DNA from 3 places in the Dechloromonas sp. HYN0024 genome. Region 3 is predicted to be linked to each of the others. Evidence: riboswitches for the same ligand, from Rfam matches in the RefSeq annotation. Region 3 holds a riboswitch; each other region holds the start of a gene.
What was found. Region 3 has a riboswitch for cobalamin ahead of HYN24_RS14960 (TonB-dependent receptor domain-containing protein). Riboswitches for the same ligand answer to the same signal wherever they lie in the genome.
Positions count from the first base shown of each region.

Region 1: linked by a shared signal. The riboswitch ahead of bluB (5,6-dimethylbenzimidazole synthase) and the one ahead of HYN24_RS14960 (TonB-dependent receptor domain-containing protein) in region 3 are both predicted to bind cobalamin.
Region 2: linked by a shared signal. The riboswitch ahead of cobT (nicotinate-nucleotide--dimethylbenzimidazole phosphoribosyltransferase) and the one ahead of HYN24_RS14960 (TonB-dependent receptor domain-containing protein) in region 3 are both predicted to bind cobalamin.

Region 1 covers NZ_CP031842.1:144,624-150,736, forward strand. Annotated here, with positions in the region: gene HYN24_RS00705 (SCO family protein) at 1-136, opposite strand, end outside; gene HYN24_RS00710 (hypothetical protein) at 133-474, opposite strand; gene HYN24_RS00715 (cobalamin-binding protein) at 532-1,323, opposite strand; gene HYN24_RS00720 (cobalamin-binding protein) at 1,326-2,243, opposite strand; gene cobD (threonine-phosphate decarboxylase CobD) at 2,240-3,232, opposite strand; gene cbiB (adenosylcobinamide-phosphate synthase CbiB) at 3,225-4,139, opposite strand; gene bluB (5,6-dimethylbenzimidazole synthase) at 4,136-4,891, opposite strand; cobalamin riboswitch at 4,931-5,118, opposite strand; gene HYN24_RS00740 (cobyric acid synthase) at 5,178-6,113, shown strand, end outside.
Region 2 covers NZ_CP031842.1:152,262-158,374, forward strand. Annotated here, with positions in the region: gene HYN24_RS00745 (response regulator) at 1-419, opposite strand, end outside; gene HYN24_RS00750 (ATP-binding protein) at 419-1,027, opposite strand; gene HYN24_RS00755 (Pvc16 family protein) at 1,066-1,491, opposite strand; gene cobU (bifunctional adenosylcobinamide kinase/adenosylcobinamide-phosphate guanylyltransferase) at 1,542-2,111, opposite strand; cobalamin riboswitch at 2,147-2,318, shown strand; gene cobT (nicotinate-nucleotide--dimethylbenzimidazole phosphoribosyltransferase) at 2,399-3,451, shown strand; gene HYN24_RS00770 (adenosylcobinamide-GDP ribazoletransferase) at 3,457-4,218, shown strand; gene cobC (alpha-ribazole phosphatase family protein) at 4,215-4,757, shown strand; partial or broken gene HYN24_RS00780 (ABC transporter transmembrane domain-containing protein) at 4,938-6,113, shown strand, end outside.
Region 3 covers NZ_CP031842.1:3,103,695-3,109,807, forward strand. Annotated here, with positions in the region: gene HYN24_RS14920 (cation acetate symporter) at 1-446, opposite strand, end outside; gene HYN24_RS14925 (DUF485 domain-containing protein) at 446-766, opposite strand; gene HYN24_RS14930 (enoyl-CoA hydratase/isomerase family protein) at 899-1,675, shown strand; gene HYN24_RS14935 (sulfite exporter TauE/SafE family protein) at 1,662-2,468, opposite strand; gene HYN24_RS14940 (EVE domain-containing protein) at 2,468-2,917, opposite strand; RNA gene ssrS (6S RNA) at 2,960-3,138, opposite strand; gene HYN24_RS14950 (cell division protein ZapA) at 3,172-3,507, opposite strand; gene HYN24_RS14955 (hypothetical protein) at 3,509-3,706, opposite strand; cobalamin riboswitch at 3,822-4,029, shown strand; gene HYN24_RS14960 (TonB-dependent receptor domain-containing protein) at 4,135-6,045, shown strand; gene HYN24_RS14965 (iron ABC transporter permease) at 6,047-6,113, shown strand, end outside.

The DNA of each region.
Region 1 (6,113 bases), 300 kb from region 3:
CATTCGGATCCTGCAGCAGGTAGCGCGGGATGATGCCCGGGGTGGCGTCACTGAGCAGTTCGAGGCTGTGGTCGGCCTGGGCATAAGCCTGACCGGCCAATAGTAGGGCCAGCAGAACAGCGGCAAGACGAATCATTTGATGGTGGCAAAGCTCGCTTGCAGACGTTTTTCGGCGGTGGCCATCTGGCTGGCCAGCGTGGCGGCATCGGGACAGGCGACGCCTTTGCCATGTTCAAGATAGGCGGCATTGGTAGCGGCTTCGAAAGCTTCTCCGTAGCCGCGGGTTTTCGGCGCGGTGGTAACGACGGCATTGCGGGCCCGGCTGACCAGCGCCGGTTGCTGGCACGCCAGGGCAATGCCATTCAGGCGGCCAAGCGCTTCGACGGCGGCGGTGCCGTCATCGGCGGCAACTGCCAGGCCGGTGTGGGCGAGGGAAGACACAGCGAGGGTGAACAGCAGGGAACCGATCTTCATGGCGGGAATCCTCAAGGTAGACCGCCGATTATAGGCAGTGTGGCGACGCCGGCCTTTTCACAGATCAAAAATGTCGAGTAATTGTGGCAGCCCCTCACTGATGGCTACCGGCCCAGGTGTCAGGATGATGGCTGACTTGATTTCGTGGATGCGCTGGCTCGTGACGGCAGGGATGGTCTCCCAGCCCGGGCGCGAGGCGACGCGCTCGGGGCGGAAGTGTTTGCCGCACCATGAGCCGATGATGACGTCCGGGTTGCCGGCAATGATCTCTTCCGGCCTGGGCATGCGGTCTCTGGCCAGTGGCGAGCGCGCCCGTTCGGCAAAGATGTCTTCGCCGCCGGCGATGGCTATCAGTTCCGAGGCCCAGCGTATGCCGCTGATCAGTGGTTCGTCCCACTCTTCGAAATAGACGCGCGGCCTTTTGCCGGTTCTCGCCAGGCGTTCGGCGGCTATGGCGCGGGTCTGTTCGATCTGTGCTTCCAGTCCGGCGACGATGGCCAGGGCCTTGGCTTCGGCCCCGACCAGCCGGCCGATGGTTTCGATCATGCCGAGAATGTCTTCGACACTACGTGTATTGAAGGCATAAACCGTTACCCCGGCCTTGATCAGGTCGCGAGAGATGTCGCATTGCAGGTCGGAGAAGGTGAGGACCAGATCGGGGCGGGTAGCGAGAATCTTGTCGATGTCGCCGCTGGTGAAGGCAAAGACCTTGGGCTTTTCCTTGCGCGCTTCAGGCGGACGTACCGTGTAGCCGGAAATGCCGACGATGCGATCCTGCTCGCCGAGGGCGTAGAGTACCTCGACGGTTTCGGTGGTCAGGCAGACGATGCGTTGGGGCAGGCGGGACATGGTTATTTACCGGGACGGAGGCGGCGGGCGGTATCGAGGTGGGCGCAAAGCTGCTCGGTGCCGTCGAGGATGCGCGGCGTGTGGCGTTGCATGATGTCGGGGTTGATGTGGAACAGGTTATGGCGTTTGACCGCGGTCATTCTTGTCCATGGGTCCCAGTCATGCAGCCATTCGGGCTGCGCATCCCCCATGCCGGTCGCAATGATGGCTTCCGGGTCAGCTTCGAGGACAGCTTCAACGGTGACGTTGGGCGCCATCTGTTTGAGGTGGCCAAAAATATTCTCGCCGCCACAAATCCGGATGGCGTCGCTGATGATTTGGGGACCACCGACGGTCATCAGTGGTGCTTTCCATATCTGGTAAAAGACGCGGACTTTGGGTTTGCCGGCATTGCTTGCCCGCAGGCTGGCGAGGCGCTTACGGAAACGATCTGCCGTCGCATTGGCGACTGCTTCCGTGCCGGCCAGCTGGCCGAGGCGTTCGATCTGGCCTGCGATGTTGTCGATGGTATTCGGCTGTGACACATAAACCGTCAGGCCGAGTGCCTTGAGCTGGTCGACCTGGGTCATGTTGTTGCCGCTTTCCCAGGCCAGAACGAGATCCGGCTTGAGGGCGGCGACGGCTTCCAGATCGAGGCGCGAATAGCCACCGACGCGCGGCACTTTCTTCGCTTCCGCCGGGTAGTCGCTGTAATCGACGGTGCCAACCAGCTTGTCGCCAGCCCCTGCGGCATAGAGGCTTTCGGCGGCATGCGGAGCCAGGGTGACGATACGTTTGGCCGGTGTCTTGAGGCGCACTTCCTGGCCGCTATCGTCCTTGAAAAGCAGATCGGCGTAGGCGGCTGTCGATACGAGCAGGGCCGCACATAGGGAAACAAGGGCCGGCCGAGGGCGACCAAACGATAAGGCGGCGTGTCTCATGGCGATTTCCATGCGGCTAGTGCAGCAGTCAGGCGCCGCCAGTCCGCTGCACTAGCCGGTAGCCCGAAGCGCAACAGCGGTTGCTGTTCGAAGTGGCGGGTGAGGATGCCCTGGCGGGCCAGCATCTCATGCAACTCGGCTGACCGGGCACTGCTCAGCGTGGCAAAGAGGGCAGTGGATTTGACGTCGCCGAGCGGGGCCAGCAGATGGTGCAGGCGTTCGCCAGCCCCCTGCAGGTGCTGCCGGGCGGTCTCCTGCCAGGCAGTGTCGAGCAAGGCCAGTCGGGCGACCTGGCGGGCCGGGTGGCTGACCGTCCACGGCCCCATTGCCTCGCTCATCCGGGCCAGGATATCGGGTGCGGCAAAAATGAAGCCGACACGGGCGCCAGCCAGGCCGAAAAATTTGCCAAGGGAGCGCAGCACGATCAGGTTGGGGGCGTCGTCGGTGCCGGCTAGCGACGTCAGGCTCTCGTCCGGTGTCGGGTCCATGAAGGCCTCGTCCACAATTAGCCAGCCACCGCGTTTTTTCAGCTGTCTGGCAGCATCGAGCACGACATCATGGGGGTGGCGCTCGGCCGTCGGATTGTTCGGGTTGCATAGCAGTACATAGGGCGTCGCTGTCGCCAGAGCGCGCGGCAGCATGGCGTTTTGCAGAAAACGCATCTTGTGTCCGGCCCGTTGCCAGGCTTGCGGGTGCTCGCTGTAGATCGGCGAAATGCAGGCCACGACAGCGCGTGGCAAGAGGGCTGGCAACCAGTGAATGGCGGCTTGCGAACCGGCCACCGGGAGCAGGTTGGTGTTGCCGTAATAGGCCGCAGCAGCTGCCTCCAGGCCGTCGTTTTCCTCCGGCAGGCGCTGCCAGACTTCCGGCGGGAGCGCCGGTACCGGCCAGCCATCCGGATTGATGCCGGTCGACAGGTCGAGCCAGTCAACCAGCGGAATGTCGTATTGGATTGCCGCCTTGCGCAGGTTGCCGCCGTGTTCAAGCATTCAGTAGTCCGATCATCAATAAAGCAGCCAGCCATAGCCACAGGCTGTGCTGGATCAGTGTTATCGCCCGGCCAAGGTCGGCCGCCACGGGAGGCTGGCCGCTACCGAGCGGCGGGCGGATTTCTTCCTGCCCATGATAAATCGCGGCACCGCCCAACAGTACGCCAAGGCTGCCGGCACCGGCCGACATCACGGGGCCGGCGTTCGGGCTGTCCCAGCCCGGCGCCTGTGCCCGCCAGCAGGCCAGCGCGTTGCGGGTGTGGCCGAGCAGTGAATAGGAGAGGGCGGTGAGGCGGGCCGGAATGAAGTTCAGCCCATCGTCAAGACGGGCGGCACAGCGGCCGAACAGATTGAAACGCTCGCTGCGGTAGCCCCACATGGCGTCCAGCGTGTTGGCCAGGCGGAAAAGTAGAGCGCCGGGGCCACCGAGGAGGGCGAACCAGAAGAGCGTGGCAAAGATGGCATCGTTGCCATTTTCGAGGACCGATTCAACGCCAGCTCTGGCGATCCCGGTGGCATCGAGTCTCGCGGTGTCGCGGGAAACGATCCAGCTGAGGCGCTGCCTGGCTTCGTCGAGACGTTCTGCCGCCAGAGGCCTGGCGATCGCATCGGCGTGTTCGCACAGGCTCTGTGCGCCGAGTGCGAAATAAAGCAGAACGACATCGACGGCGAAGGGGGCGAACGGGCGTAGCCAGAAGGCCAGGGCGACCCACGGCCCGACGGCGAGTAGCCAGGCGAGCAGACCGCCCGCCAGCGAACGCCGGTTCAGTGTCTTTTCGATAACCGTCGCCAGGTTGCCGAAGCCGACCAAAGGGTGAAAGCGGGTCACTTCGCCGAGGACACGATCCAGTAAAACGGCGCTGAGCGCCGCCAGTGGCATGGACAAGGCATCAATGGCAAAGCTCATTTCGGGAAAATACCCTGTCCCTGAATGGCCGCCTGCATTTCGCTCAGGGCTGCGGTCAATGGCAAGTTGTGGCCAGCATCGGCTTCACCCCACTGCTCGAAATAGACCAGTTCATTGATCGGCAGGCGCGGCAGCCAGCCGGCCTTTTCCAGTTCCGGCCGGTCGTTGAAATGGCTGACGTAACCGATGCACAGATAGGCGATGGGAACGATGTGCTGCGGAATGCCGAGTGCGTCCTGCAGCGCCTTTTCGTGAAAAATGCTGACCCAGCCGACACCCAGCCCCTCGGCCCGCGCCGCCAGCCAGAGGTTCTGTACGGCACAGACGCTGCTGTAGAGGTCCATCGTCGGCATGTGCGTGCGGCCAAGCACGACCGGCCCGGTACGTGTGCGGTCGCAGGTGATGCACAGGTTGATCGGCGCCTCAAGAATCCCCTGCAATTTGAGCTGGCTGTAAATCTCGCGCTTTTCATCCGGGAACATCAGCGCTGCTTCGGCATTGGCCTCGGCAAAGACATCATGGACGCGCTGCTTGACCGCCTGCGAACGGACCAGCAGAAAGTTCCATGGCTGCATGAAGCCAACCGACGGGGCGTGATGAGCGGCCATCAAGACGCGACTGAGCAATGCGTCGGGCACAGGCGTTGGCAGGAACTGGCCGCGCACATCGCGGCGACTGAAAATGGCCTGATACACCGCCGCCCGGTCGGCGTCGGAGAAAGCTTGCGCCGGTGGCGCGGGCTGGTTTTCCATGGATTCCCCTTGTGGAAAAACGGCAGCTGCGTTCCATGCAGCCGAAAACGATCTCCCGGCCGGTCTTCTGACTTGGAATCACCCACTGGCTGCGCCTTCCCGGCGTTGGCCAGTGGCAATTTGCAGTCAGCGTCATCCTCACAGCGCTGGGCACGTGGCGGAATCGCACCGCCTTCCCGATTCTCCGGCCAGCGAAGCTGGCCAGCACCCGGAGATACTTGCTTTCCTGAAAATCAGGAAGGTCGATGGTGCCATAATTGCGTCCTTTTTCACACCATTGCCCGCCATGTCCTGTTCTTCCCTGATGGTCCAAGGCACCACCTCCGATGCTGGCAAGACGACTCTGGTCGCGGCGCTGTGCCGGATTCTGCATCGTCGCGGTATTCGGGTTGCGCCGTTCAAGCCGCAGAACATGGCCTTGAATTCGGCAGTGACCGACGACGGTGGTGAGATTGGCCGGGCGCAGGCCTTGCAGGCGCTGGCTTGCGGTCTTGCGCCGCATACCGATTTCAATCCCGTGCTCCTGAAGCCGACGACCGACAAGCAGGCGCAGGTGATCATTCACGGCCAGGTTGCTTTCGATCTCGATGCCAAGGCCTATCACGACTACAAGCCACGGGCGATGGGCGCGGTGCTTGCGTCCTGGGCGCGGCTGACGGCCGCCTACGATTGCGTGGTGGTCGAAGGGGCCGGATCACCGGCCGAGATCAATCTGCGCGACCGCGATATTGCCAACATGGGTTTTGCCGAGGCGGTGGATTGTCCGGTAATCCTTATCGCCGATATCGACCGCGGTGGCGTGTTCGCCCATCTCGTCGGGACGCTCGATCTGTTGTCACCGTCCGAGCAGCAGCGGGTCAAGGGGTTTGTCATCAACCGCTTTCGCGGCGACATTGCGCTGCTCGAGTCGGGGCTGACCTGGCTGGAGGAACGCACCGGTAAGCCTGTGCTTGGCGTTTTACCCTACCTGCAAGGCCTCATGCTTGATGCCGAGGATGCCATCGCAACGGCTGCGGTCGGCGGCCAACAGGCGGCGAAACTGAAAGTCATCGCACCGGCTTATCCGCGCGTTTCCAACCACAATGATCTTGATCCGCTGCGCCTGCATCCGGAGGTTGATTTCCGCTGGATCGGTCCGGGTGAAACCCCGCCTCCGGCGGACTTGATTGTTCTACCGGGCTCCAAGGCGGTCCGTGCTGATCTCGACTGGCTTGATGAGAAA
Region 2 (6,113 bases), 310 kb from region 3:
TTCTCTTTGTAATAGGCGGCGAAGAACAGTTTTTTGGCGACGATTCGTTCCAGGCGCAAGAGCAGCTTGTCTGGTGAAAATGGTTTGATGATGTAATCGTCGGGGATCAGTTCAACGGCGGAAACGACCTGTTCGTAAGTCTGTTCTCCGGTGACCATCATGAAAATCGTTTCGTCTGCCAGCAGGCTGAAACGGCGGAGCTCTTCCAGCAGTTGCTGGCCGGAGCGTCCTTCGCCCAGCATGTAATCGCACAGGATAATGTCAGGGGCATTATTGCGGATGCGAAAAATTGCATCCTGGTAGTTGGTGGCGAATTCGACTGAAAAGGCACCCAGCTGCAAGGCCACGGTGCGCAGGGCGTCACGCGCTTGTGGCTGGTCGTCAATGACGAGAAAACGCTTTTTGCTGTAGTCGGCCATCAGGGTAGGCGCAGCTCGAAACGGGCACCCCCCAGTGCGCCGTGGTTGCTCAAGTGCAGGCTGCCTTGCCGGCTTCGGCGATGGTGCAGTTGGGCCAGACGTTCGGCGACCATCAGGCCGGTTCCTTGCGCCGGTGGTAGTGAAGTGAAGCCCGGACCATCGTCGTCAACACACAGGGATAGCCAGCCATCGTTTACCGTGGCGCTCAGGCATACCTCTTGGCGAGCGTAACGTCCGGCATTCTGGACGGCATTGTTGAGCATGTCGGTGATCAGGTCGCGGTCAAGCGGCCATTCGTCTACAACAGTGCAATTGACTGTGAGGGCAATGTTGCGGACGGCCAGATGCTTCTGCTGGGCGAGCATGACTTCGTCGCAGATGTCGCCGACGATGGCGGGCGTGATGGCGGCAACAGCATCCTGGCGCAGCAGGTGGTAGGCAGTCAGGGTGCGCGACAGGCGGGTGGCGGCGGATTCGATGGCGTAACGGGCTTCTGCCATCTCAATGCCATGCTCCGCCTCACTCGCGGCGATCAGGGATTCGGCGATAAATAGCTGGTTCTTGGCGTCGTGAACGCCCGAGGCGAGAATGTCGAGCTGTTTATGCATGCTTTGTCTCCAGCTGTTTTTTTCTCAAGCATAACCTGTCAGGCCGTAGAACGCAGCGTATATGCGAGACATAGGCGCAGCGGAATGGCGGCGGCAGTGAACAGATCGGTCAGTTCGCTGGTGCTCAGGGTGGCTGGCATGACGCTGACCCGCCCGTTGCCGACCGCGAAAACCGGCGTCTCGAGCAAGGCGCGGCGGGCCGATTCGAGGGCGGCTATAGTCTCGCTATCGAGATTCGTACTGGACAGGACGAGAAAGTGAATGGCCGGGGCCGGGGCGCTGGTCAGCGGATCGCTGTCGGCCGCACGGGGCAGGGGGGTGCTGCGCACCCGCGTATCTTCCTCGATGCGCCAGGGCCAGATGTAAAGGCCGGGGGCTTCTGCGGGGCGACTGACGCTGACCGGCAGCGTGGCGTGTTGCTCGAGAACCTGGCACAAGGCGGTCAGGCGGGCGAAAAGAGGCATGGCGTTCTCCTGAACGTGCCGGGTGGCTGTTCAGGCTAGCACAATGCAGCTCAGCGGGTTGTCTGCTTCAGACAGAGTGGCAAACCGGCAGCGACCAGGGTGACCTGATCACAGACCGTTGCGATGCGCTGATTGAGCCGGCCCTGTTCGTCGGCAAACAGGCGGGACACGGGATGCATCGGCACGATTCCCCAGCCGACTTCGTTGGAGACCAGGATGATGTGGCCGGGCAATTGCGGTAACAGCTCGACGAGTGCGGCGGTTTCGTCACGGAGCAGGGGACAGGCGATGGCCTCGCCGGCCTCGGCCTGCGCCGCCGCCTGACCGGCGAAGATCAGATTGGACAGCCACAGGGTCAGGCAATCGACCAGTATGCAGGTGTCTGCTGCGGCCAGTTCGCGCAGGCGGCTTGCCAGGTGCAGGGTTTCCTCGACACAGCCCCAGTCGGCCGGCCGGCGTTCACGGTGATGGGCGACGCGGCGGGTCATTTCGCCATCGAGGGCTTGAGCGGTGGCGAGGTAGACCACCTTAAGGCAGCGTTGGCTCGCCGATTCGCGGGCCCGCTGTTCTGCCAGCAGGCTCTTGCCGGAACGGGCTCCGCCGAGAATAAGTTCTTTCATGCCGGCACTTTAGGTGATTGCATAGCCAACCGGCAAGCCGGATAATTCGTCCCGATTCGACGTAACGGAACCCGGTGCAATTCCGGGGCGGGCCCGCCGCTGTAATCGGGGACGGCAGCTGCACGATGCCACTGGTGAAAGCCGGGAAGGCGCAGCGAACCGGCTGATCCGAAAGCCAGAAGACGTGTCGAGTCCTCTTGGGAAACCTGTGGACAGGGTTTCGCGGCCGTGCCTTGGCGATTTTCGCCTGGCGTCGCCGCGAGGCCCTTTTCCTTTTGGAGAATCGGATGCATTCGTTTCAGATTACCGCCCCGGACCGGGCCATTGAAGCCTCACTGATCAACAAGGTCGACCGCAAGACCAAGCCGCTCGGTGCGCTTGGCCTGCTCGAACGTACGGCGATCAGGGTCGGCCTGATCCAGCAGCGGCTCGATCCGCAATTCGGCCAGCCGCATCTGCTGGTTTTTGCCGGCGACCACGGGGCGGCCAAGGCCGGTGTCTCGGCCTACCCGCAGGATGTGACCTGGCAGATGGTCGAGAACTTTCTGGCGGGTGGTGCAGCGATCAATGTCTTCGCCCGGCAGAACGGGCTGCATCTGGCCATCATCGATGCTGGTGTCGCCCATGATTTCGGCAAGCGGGCCGGGCTGATCGATGCCAAGGTGGCGTTCGGTACGGCGAATTACATCGAGGCAGCCGCGATGAGCGCTGATCAGTGTGCGCAGGCCATCGCGCGCGGCGCAGAAATCAGCCGCAATCTGGCAGCCAATGGCTGCAATGTCGTCGGCTTTGGCGAAATGGGTATCGGCAATACGGCGTCGGCCTCGCTGATTACCCATTGTCTGACCGGTCTGCCGCTGGCCGAATGCATCGGTCGCGGCACCGGCCTGGACGATACCGGGCTGGCCCGCAAGCACGCGTTGCTCGAAACGGCGCTCCAGCGCTATCGCGCAGCCGGCGGCGGTAACGAGCCATTGGCGGTGCTGGCCGAATTCGGTGGCTTTGAGATCGCCATGATGGTTGGTGCCATGCTTGGCGCGGCAGAAGCGAGGATGACCCTGCTCATCGATGGTTTTATTGTCAGTGCGGCGGCATGGGTGGCGACCCGTCTGGCCCCGGCGCTGGCCGACTATTGTGTGTTCTGCCACCGCTCGGCCGAGGCGGGGCATCGCGCCCAGTTGTCGGCGCTCGGTGCCGAACCTTTGCTTGACCTCGGTCTGCGACTTGGCGAAGGGACCGGCGCGGCGCTGGCCTTTCCGCTGGTGCAGGCATCACTCAATTTTCTCATCGAAATGGCCAGTTTCGAATCGGCCGGCGTGTCCGACAAAAACGCGGACTAGGTCTGATGCTACGTCACGAGCTGGAATATTTCTTCGGTGCCATCCGCTTTTTTACGCGGCTGCCAGTACCCGGCTGGGTCGGGCATTCGGCCGAGGCGCTCAATCATTCGGCACGCTACTTTCCGGCCGTCGGCCTGATCGTCGGCGGCATTGGTGCACTGGTCTATCTTTGCGCGGTAATGCTTTGGCCGCAGCCGGTGGCCGTGCTGCTGTCGATGACGGCAACCATTTATGCAACCGGGGCTTTCCACGAGGATGGGCTGGCTGACACCGTTGATGGCTTCGGTGGTGGCTGGAATAAATTACGTATCCTCGAGATCATGAAGGACTCGCGGGTCGGCAGCTACGGTGTGGTGGCGATGGTATTGGCGCTGCTCGGTAAATTCACCCTGCTTTCTTCGCTTGATGGCGCCCTGGTTCCCTTTGCCCTGATCGCCGGCCACGCCCTGTCACGCTTCTGCGCCACGACCCTGTTGGCGACGATGGATTATGTGCGCGAGGATATGCAGTCGAAAGCCAAGCCCCTGGCCACCCGGCTGTCCGTGGGTGCGATGCTGGTCGGGCTGGCCTTCGTGCTGCCGGCACTGGGTTTTCTGCCCTTGGCCAAGGGGCTGGCTGGTGGCGTGATGGCGGCGCTCGTCACGCTCTGGCTGGCGGCCAAATTTCGGCGCTGGTTGGGCGGCTATACGGGCGACTGCCTGGGGGCGACGCAGCAGCTTAGCGAAATCGCCTTCTATCTCGGGCTGCTGGCGAACTGGCTGCCATGATCCTGCATCTGATCCGCCACCCTAAGCCGATGATCGAAGCGGGTATTTGCTATGGAAGAAGCGATCTTCCGGCCGCCATTGAGTCGGCCGACCTTGCCCGTCTGCGCACCGAGTTGCCGCCCGGTCTGCCGGTGTGGAGCAGCCCGCTACAGCGCTGCCGCGTACTGTCGGATCAACTCCATGCGCAGCCGATCATCGATGACCGGTTGGCCGAAATGAATTTTGGCCATTGGGAAGGGCGGCCGTGGGATGAGATTCCCCGGTCGCAACTCGATGCCTGGGCGGCCGATATCGCGAACTATGCGCCACCCGGAGGCGAGTCTCCGACTGCCTTGCAGCAGCGAGCGCTGGCTTTTGTTGCCGGGTTGACCGTGCCGGAGGCGGTAATGGTTACCCACGCCGGGGTTATCCGGATGTTGCTGGCGCACTGGCTGGGCCTGCCGCCAGCGCGGTGGAACGAGTTGCAATTCGAATTTTCGACAGTGACCACGGTTTCCCTGACCCACGACAGCGCCGACCTGATCCGTCTGAATCGGTAGAATGTCGACTTTCGTTTCGAATGACCGCACTCTGTGACTCAAAATTCAAGCCCGGCCTATTCCAATAGCCAGATTTATCGCCGCCTGCTGACCTGGGTGCAGCCGCACTGGCGGGTTTTTGCCCTGGGTGTGCTTGGCATGGTGTGCACGGCTGCTACTGAGCCGCTATTCCCGGCTCTGATGAAGCATTTGCTCGATAGCGGCTTCGTCGCCAAGGACGAGCGCGACATTGTCCTGATTCCGGCAGCGATGATTGGCATTTTTATTTTTCGCGGCATGTCTACCTACGCCAGCGGCTACTCAATGGCCTGGGTCGCCGCGCGGGTCGTGCTTGATCTGCGTCAGGCCATGTTCCGGCGCCTGCTCAGCCTGCCGACCCGGTTCTACGACGACCAGTCGACCGGTGTCCTGATTTCCAAGGTGGCCTACGACGTCACCAACGTCACCCAGGCCGCCACCGGTGTCATCACCACGGTCATCCGCGATACCCTGACCATCCTCGGCCTGCTCGGCTTCCTGCTCTATCTTGACTGGAAACTGACCCTGATCGCCCTCACCGTCGGACCGGTCATCCTCGGCGTCATCAAGATTTTCAGCAAGCGCCTGCGGGCTGCCAGCCGCTCAGGCTATTCCGCCATGGGCCTGATTACCCACATCCTTGAAGAGGCGGTCGGGGCGCACAAGGTAGTGAAGATTTTTGGCGGCCAGAAATACGAGGCAGCTCGTTTCGACGAGGCGACCAATGTCTATCGTCGGGCGACCATGCGCGAAGCTGCGGCGGCATCAGCAACCGTGCCGCTGACCCAGGTCGCTGCATCGTCCTCGGTTGCGATCATTACTTACCTCGCCCTGCGTCAGTCGGCAGGGCCTGATGGCACAACGGTTGGCGAATTCCTCTCTTTCATTACAGCACTGCTCATGCTGCTCGCCCCGGTCAAGCGCTTGACCGATGTCAGCAACCCACTGCAGCGTGGTCTGGCCGCAGCAGAAAGCGTGTTCCAGGTCCTCGATGAAATTCCCGAAGATGATCTAGGCCAGTATGAACTGCCGCGCGCTAACGGCCATCTGACATTTGATCAGGTTAATTTCGCCTATCCGGGGACCAGTCGCCCCGCGTTGCAAGACATCAATCTGGATATCCTGCCCGGCCAAACGGTGGCGCTAGTCGGTGCATCGGGAAGCGGCAAGACGACAATGGCGGCACTCATTCCGCGCTTTTATCACCTGAATGCCGGACGCTTGCTGCTGGATGGGCATCATGTCGAGGAACTCAAGCTCGAAAGCCTGCGCAACAATATCGCGTTGGTCAGCCAGGATGTTGTGCTGTTCAACGATACGGTCCGCGCCAACATTGCT
Region 3 (6,113 bases):
TTGCCCTGGTCAAGGCGATAGGCGGTGATGTCGGAGAAGGTGAACTTGCCCAGATTACGCAGGCGTTCGGCCATCATGAACAGAATGATCGGCCAGCCGGCGAAGAAGCACAGCATGTAGATGTAGCCATCGTAACCCGAGGTATAGACCATGGCGGTCAGACCAAGCAGGGTAGCGGCCGACATGTAGTCGCCGGCAATGGCGAGGCCGTTCTGGAAGCCGGTGATGCCACCGCCGGCAGTGTAGAAGTCAGCCGTCGATTTGGTGCGGCTCGAGGCCCAGTAGGTAATGCCCATGGTCATACAGACGAACAGGCAGAACATGATGATGGCGTGCCAGTTGGTCGCCTGCTTTTCGGTGATGCCTTCGAGCGGGCCGCCGGCAAAGGCCAGCGCCGCAATGGCGAAGAGACCGAGGGCCGTGCCCAGTTGAGTCAAACGTCGCATTACTTGTTCTCCTTCCAGGCTTCCTTGACGATTTCCTGCGTCAGGGCGTCAAATTCCGAATTGGCGCGTTTGACGTAAACTGCCGTCAGCGACCAGAAGAAAATGAACATGAATAGCTCAACGGCCACACCCACCGTCAACATCGAACCTTCAGCCACCGGCTGGCCGAGGGCCGCAGGATTGAAGGCAACGACCATCACGAAACCGTAAAACATGGTCAATACGACAAAAGCCAATGTCCAGGCAAAACGACCGCGCTTGGCGACGAGTTCCTGAAACTTGGGATTGCCGCGCATCCGCTCATACATAGCGCTGCTCATGGCTGGATCTCCTAACTTTTAATTAATAATTACCACTTTAACAACCGCAATATTCTATCTTATATAAGACTTGCTGCCTTTGATTTGCATCGTTTAATCCCATAAATTTTATAGGGACATTTGAGATAAACCATGAGTACCATTGATTTTTCCTGCACGGGCGAGGTCGCCACCCTGACCCTGAACAACCCCGGCAAACTGAACGCCATCAATCTCGGCATGTGGAACCGCCTGGCCGAAAAAATGGGCGAAATCAGCCTCAACCCGGACATTCGCTGTGTCGTCCTGCGCGGTGCAGGCAACGAGGCATTCGCCGCGGGCGGCGACCTCGAAGAGTTCGTCACGGCCCGCACCACGCTTGATCAAGCACTCCATTACCACGGCCAGGTCGCCCAGGCCCTGCAAGCCATCGACAATTGCCCACACCCGACAGTGGCCCTGATTCAGGGGGCCTGCATCGGTGGCGGACTCGAAATTGCCGGCGTCTGCGACTTCCGGATTTGCGGCGAGAGCGCCCGTTTTGGCGCCCCAATCAATCGCCTAGGATTTTCCATGTACCCGGGCGAAATGGAAGGCCTGCTGCGCCTGGCCGGCCCGGCAGTCATGAAGGAAATCCTGCTCGAAGGACGCATCCTGACTTCTGCCGAAGCCTATGCCAAGGGCCTGGTCACCCGGGTCACGGCGGATGCCGAGACAGAAGGCGAAGCCTACGCGACCGCCAAACGCATCTGCGCCGGCGCCCCGCTCGTCGCTGGCTGGCACAAGCAGTGGATACGCCGCCTGCTCGATGGAAAGCCGTTGAGCAATGAAGAAAAGGCAGCATCCTTCGCCTTCCTCGACACCGAGGATTACCGCGAGGGACTGGCCGCCTTTCTGGAAAAACGCAAACCTGCTTTCAAGGCGCGCTGAACAGGCTCCACAGCATCTTCACGGCAAGAACCAGCAAAATCGCGGCAAAAACCCGCTTTAGCGTCGCCACTGGCAACTGGTGCGTCTTGCGGGCACCAATCGGTGCGGTCAGGATGCTGGCAACAGCCACGCCAATGACGGCGGGGAGATAGACGAATCCGAGACTGCCCTCGGGCAGCCCGGCCACCGACCAGCCATTCCAGATGTAGCCAATCGCCCCCCCCAGGGCGATCGGAAAGCCAATCGCGGCCGAGGTACCAATGGCATTCTGAACCTTGACGTTACACCAGGTCATGAAGGGCACTGACAACACGCCACCACCGATGGCGACCAGACAGGAAAGTCCGCCGATAAACGCCCCGACCATCGACGTCGCAAGCGTGCCGGGCATTTCGCGGTGCGGCTTGGGCTTTATATTGAGGATCATCTGCACCGACACATAGCAGATGAAAATGGTGAAAATCAGCCCCAGCGCCTTGGTCGGCACCAGACTGGCAATATGGGTTCCGAGCAGCGTACCAAGCACAATGCCCGGCGTAATGCGGGCCACGATGGGCCATAGAACCGCCCCATGGGCATGGTGTGTCCGGACGCTGGAAATGGAGGTAAAAAAAATCGCGGCCATTGATGTGCCGAGTGCCAGATGCATCACCTCGGCCGACGGAAAGCCCTGCGCGGCAAACATCATGACAAGCAGGGGGACCATCACGGAACCGCCGCCAATACCCAGCAGGCCGGCGAAAAACCCGGCAAATGTACCCAACGCGATATATCCCAGCCACCAGATCGTCATTACCGCCCCATCAGTTCCTTGGTGATGAATACCCACTCGGCAGTCGTAACCGGCATGATCGACAGCCGGTTGCCGCGGGCAAGGAGGCGCATATTAGCAAGTTCTGGATATCGGCGCAGTTCAGCCAGTGAAATCAGACGGGTTTTCCCCACAAACCGGACCTCACGCAAGCACCAGCGCGGACTATCGGTTAAGGATTTCGGGTCGAAATAGGGACTGGTGCGAGAAAACTGGGTTTCGTCCGGATATGGCTCGGAACACACCTCGCAAATCCCGGCAATCCCCGGCTCGGCACAACTGGAGTGATAAAAAAAGGCCAGATCACCGATCTGCATGGCATCGCGCATGAAATTGCGCGCCTGATAGTTGCGTACGCCGAACCACGCCACACGCTGATCGGGCGCCGCTTCGAGGTCATTGATCGAGACCTCGTCCGGCTCTGATTTCATCAACCAATATTGCATGTGTTCGGGTAATTTCGAGGGCAAAAAAAGGCCCCCGCGAATGTCGTCAGGCCGGCATCCTGAACCTGAGTCCAGAGTGGTCGCATTCCTTCCGCATCAGGCACACTCGCTGGGAGCGCGCACAACAGCGGACTGATGGTCCGCAACCGATGCCAATTAGCATTGGTTCAAGGAATATATGGCCTTAACAAACACCGCAGGGGACGCTCGGCGGGCGGCGCCGGGGTCAGCCGCAACGACTACAGGTCGAATTGCTGCTGGGGCGCAAGCACGGCATCAAGTCGTGCTCCCATGCCACCGATTCTACGCTTCGTTTCGGAAGTATCAACTGCTTCCGAAAACTCTTTTCCGGACCCGCCAGAGGCACTGGAAAGGTGCTCGTGCGCGATGTTCAGGGCGGCCATGACGGCGACGCGTTCGGCAATGGTGTTCTTGGTGCGCTGGGCAATATCGCGCATCTTGCTGTCGACAAGATCAACCGCCGAGAGCAGGGCATCGCGCTCCTCCGGGGTGCAGGCGACGCGGTATTCGCGCCCCATGATCTTGACGTCGAGGAAATTCGGCTCGGCGCTCATTTCAGGCATCCTCGGGAATCTTGTCAATCAGGCCTTCAAGCCGCTCACGGGCAGCCGTCATCGTCTGCCGCAGATGCAGGCGTTCGGCCTCGGCCGCGGTCATCTGGTGCCGCAAAACCTCATTCTCGGCGCGCAACTGGTGCACCAGGGCGACCACCTGTTCGATTTTGGCTTCAAGCGTTTCGAGTTCCACGTTCATGCGGCGAACTATAGAGGGAAAAACGCCGTGTGGTCAAGGACTAAGCCATTCTTCTAAAAGTGGTTTATAGCAATTCACCTGGTCCTGCCTGATGCGTTGCCGCAACAATGAATGTAGAATGCGCCCCGTGTCAGGTGCTGCGTACGGATTCTCCAAGCGCAGTTAAACGGGAAAGCGGTGCGTCTCCAACGAGACCAATCCGCTGCTGCCCCCGCAACGGTAAGCAAGTGCGGACGTATCACAACGCCACTGGGTGCAAACCTGGGAAGGCGATACGTCAAGACTTGCGAGCCCGGATACCGGCCTGGGACAAAAGCGGAAGTGCCACGGGGCTGTGGCGCCGGTTCTTGCGGCCAGCCCTCTCCCCTCGCATTTCCTTTTCAATGTCATTCCGGCATGCGGGGACGCCCGCCGGGAAAAGGAAAACCATGCATCCACGTTTGCACCCACTGGCCGCCCTGCTGGCCGTCTCGTTCGCGCCTTCGGCTTTCGCCCTTGAACAACTGGCCCTGCTAGACCCCGTCGTCGTCACTGCAACCCGCCAGTCACAGCGGGCCAACGAGGCCATTGCCGATATCACGATCATCGACAGGCACGATATCGAGAATGCTGGCCCCGCCACCACCCTGGCCGAATTGCTTGGGCGCAGCACCGGTATCGAATTTGGCCGGGCGGGCGGACACGGCGCTGATGAAAGCGTCTTCATACGCGGCACCAACAGCGGCCACGCGCTCGTACTTCTTGACGGCATCCGGGTCAATTCAGCAACAACCGGCAGCACGGCAATCCAGATGATTCCGCTGTCACAGATTGAGCGTATCGAAATTCTGCGCGGCCCCGCATCGGCAATATACGGTTCAGATGCCATCGGCGGCGTTATCCAGATTTTCACCCGGTCTGGAGGCGAAGCCCCGCGCTTCACCGTCCAGGCCGGTGCCGGCAGCGCATCGACCTATGAAAGCAGCGTCGCCCACGCCAACCGGATTGGCAATTTCTCTTACAGCATCAAGGCTGGCGTGAATGGCACCCAGGGGATCAACGGCATCGAGTCAACAAACTATCCCGGATACAACCCGGACAAGGATGGTTATCGCAATAACAACCTCAACCTCAATGCGGGGTATCGCCTCAATCCGGAAACGGAAATCGGTGCCGGTATTTTCAATGCACAGACAGTTAGCCGATACGATGCCTATCAAACGGATCCGAACACATACGCAAGCCTGAACGCTAACCGCGATTACGAAATGAAACATCGGACATCGGGCGCCTACGCCTTCGCAACGTTTGCCCCGACTGCGATCTGGAAATCGAACATCCGAATCGCCCAGGGCGTAGACCGGACGGAAAGCCCGGAATCCCTCATCGGCGATCCGATCAGCCTCTTCAAGACAACACAGAATCAATACACCTGGCAGAATGATATCGCCCTGCCGCTTGGCACATTGCTGGCTGGCTTGGAACGACTTGAACAGGAAGTGGATTCAACCAAGAATTTTTCGATTAGGGCGCGTAGCATTAATTCAGCCATGATCGGTTGGAATGCCTCGATCAATGCTCATGCCATTCAGTTGAATGCACGTAGCGACGATAACTCGCAGTTCGGGCAACACCAGACCTGGCTGGCCGGCTATGGTTTCCGCTTCGCTCCAGCCTGGCGGATCGCCGCAAGCTTCGGTACCGCGTTCAAGGCACCGACCATGAACGACCTTTACTTCCCGACCACCCCGGGTGTCGGCGGCGGCAATGCCAATCTGAAACCCGAGGAATCACGTAACGGCGAAGTTTCTCTGCGCTACCAGCAGGGCACCAACCACGCTCGAATCACCTATTTCCACAACACGATCCGTAACTTGATCGAATGGACTACTGACCCGAATACCTACTACTCGACCCCTGCCAACGTTGGAGAGGTCAAAATAGAGGGCATTGAGATGTCAGCTGGCACAACTGTCGGCAATTGGCTGTTGAATGCAAATGCCACCATCCAGGATCCGAAGGATATGGATACCGATCAACAGCTACGTCGCCGCGCCAAGGCTTTCGGTAACGTCTCGGCAACCTACGTGGCAGGCCCTTTCAAGGGCGGTATCGAGTGGAAAATGGTCGGCACCCGTTATGACGATCCACATTGGCAAACTCGCATGAACCAGGTCCGCATGGGTAGCTATGCGATAGCCAATCTCTTTGGCGAATATTCAGTTGCCAAGGACTGGAGTCTTTTTGCGCGCGTCGACAACCTGTTCGACAAGAACTACGAAGTCGCGCGATCCAAAAACGTGATTTACGGCACACCGGGTTTGACCGCCTTTGCCGGCATCCGCTACACCCTTCAGTAATATGCCCACCCGCCGTCGCGCCATCCTGATTCTCATCAGCCTCTGCCTGCTGGCCGTGGCGAGCATCG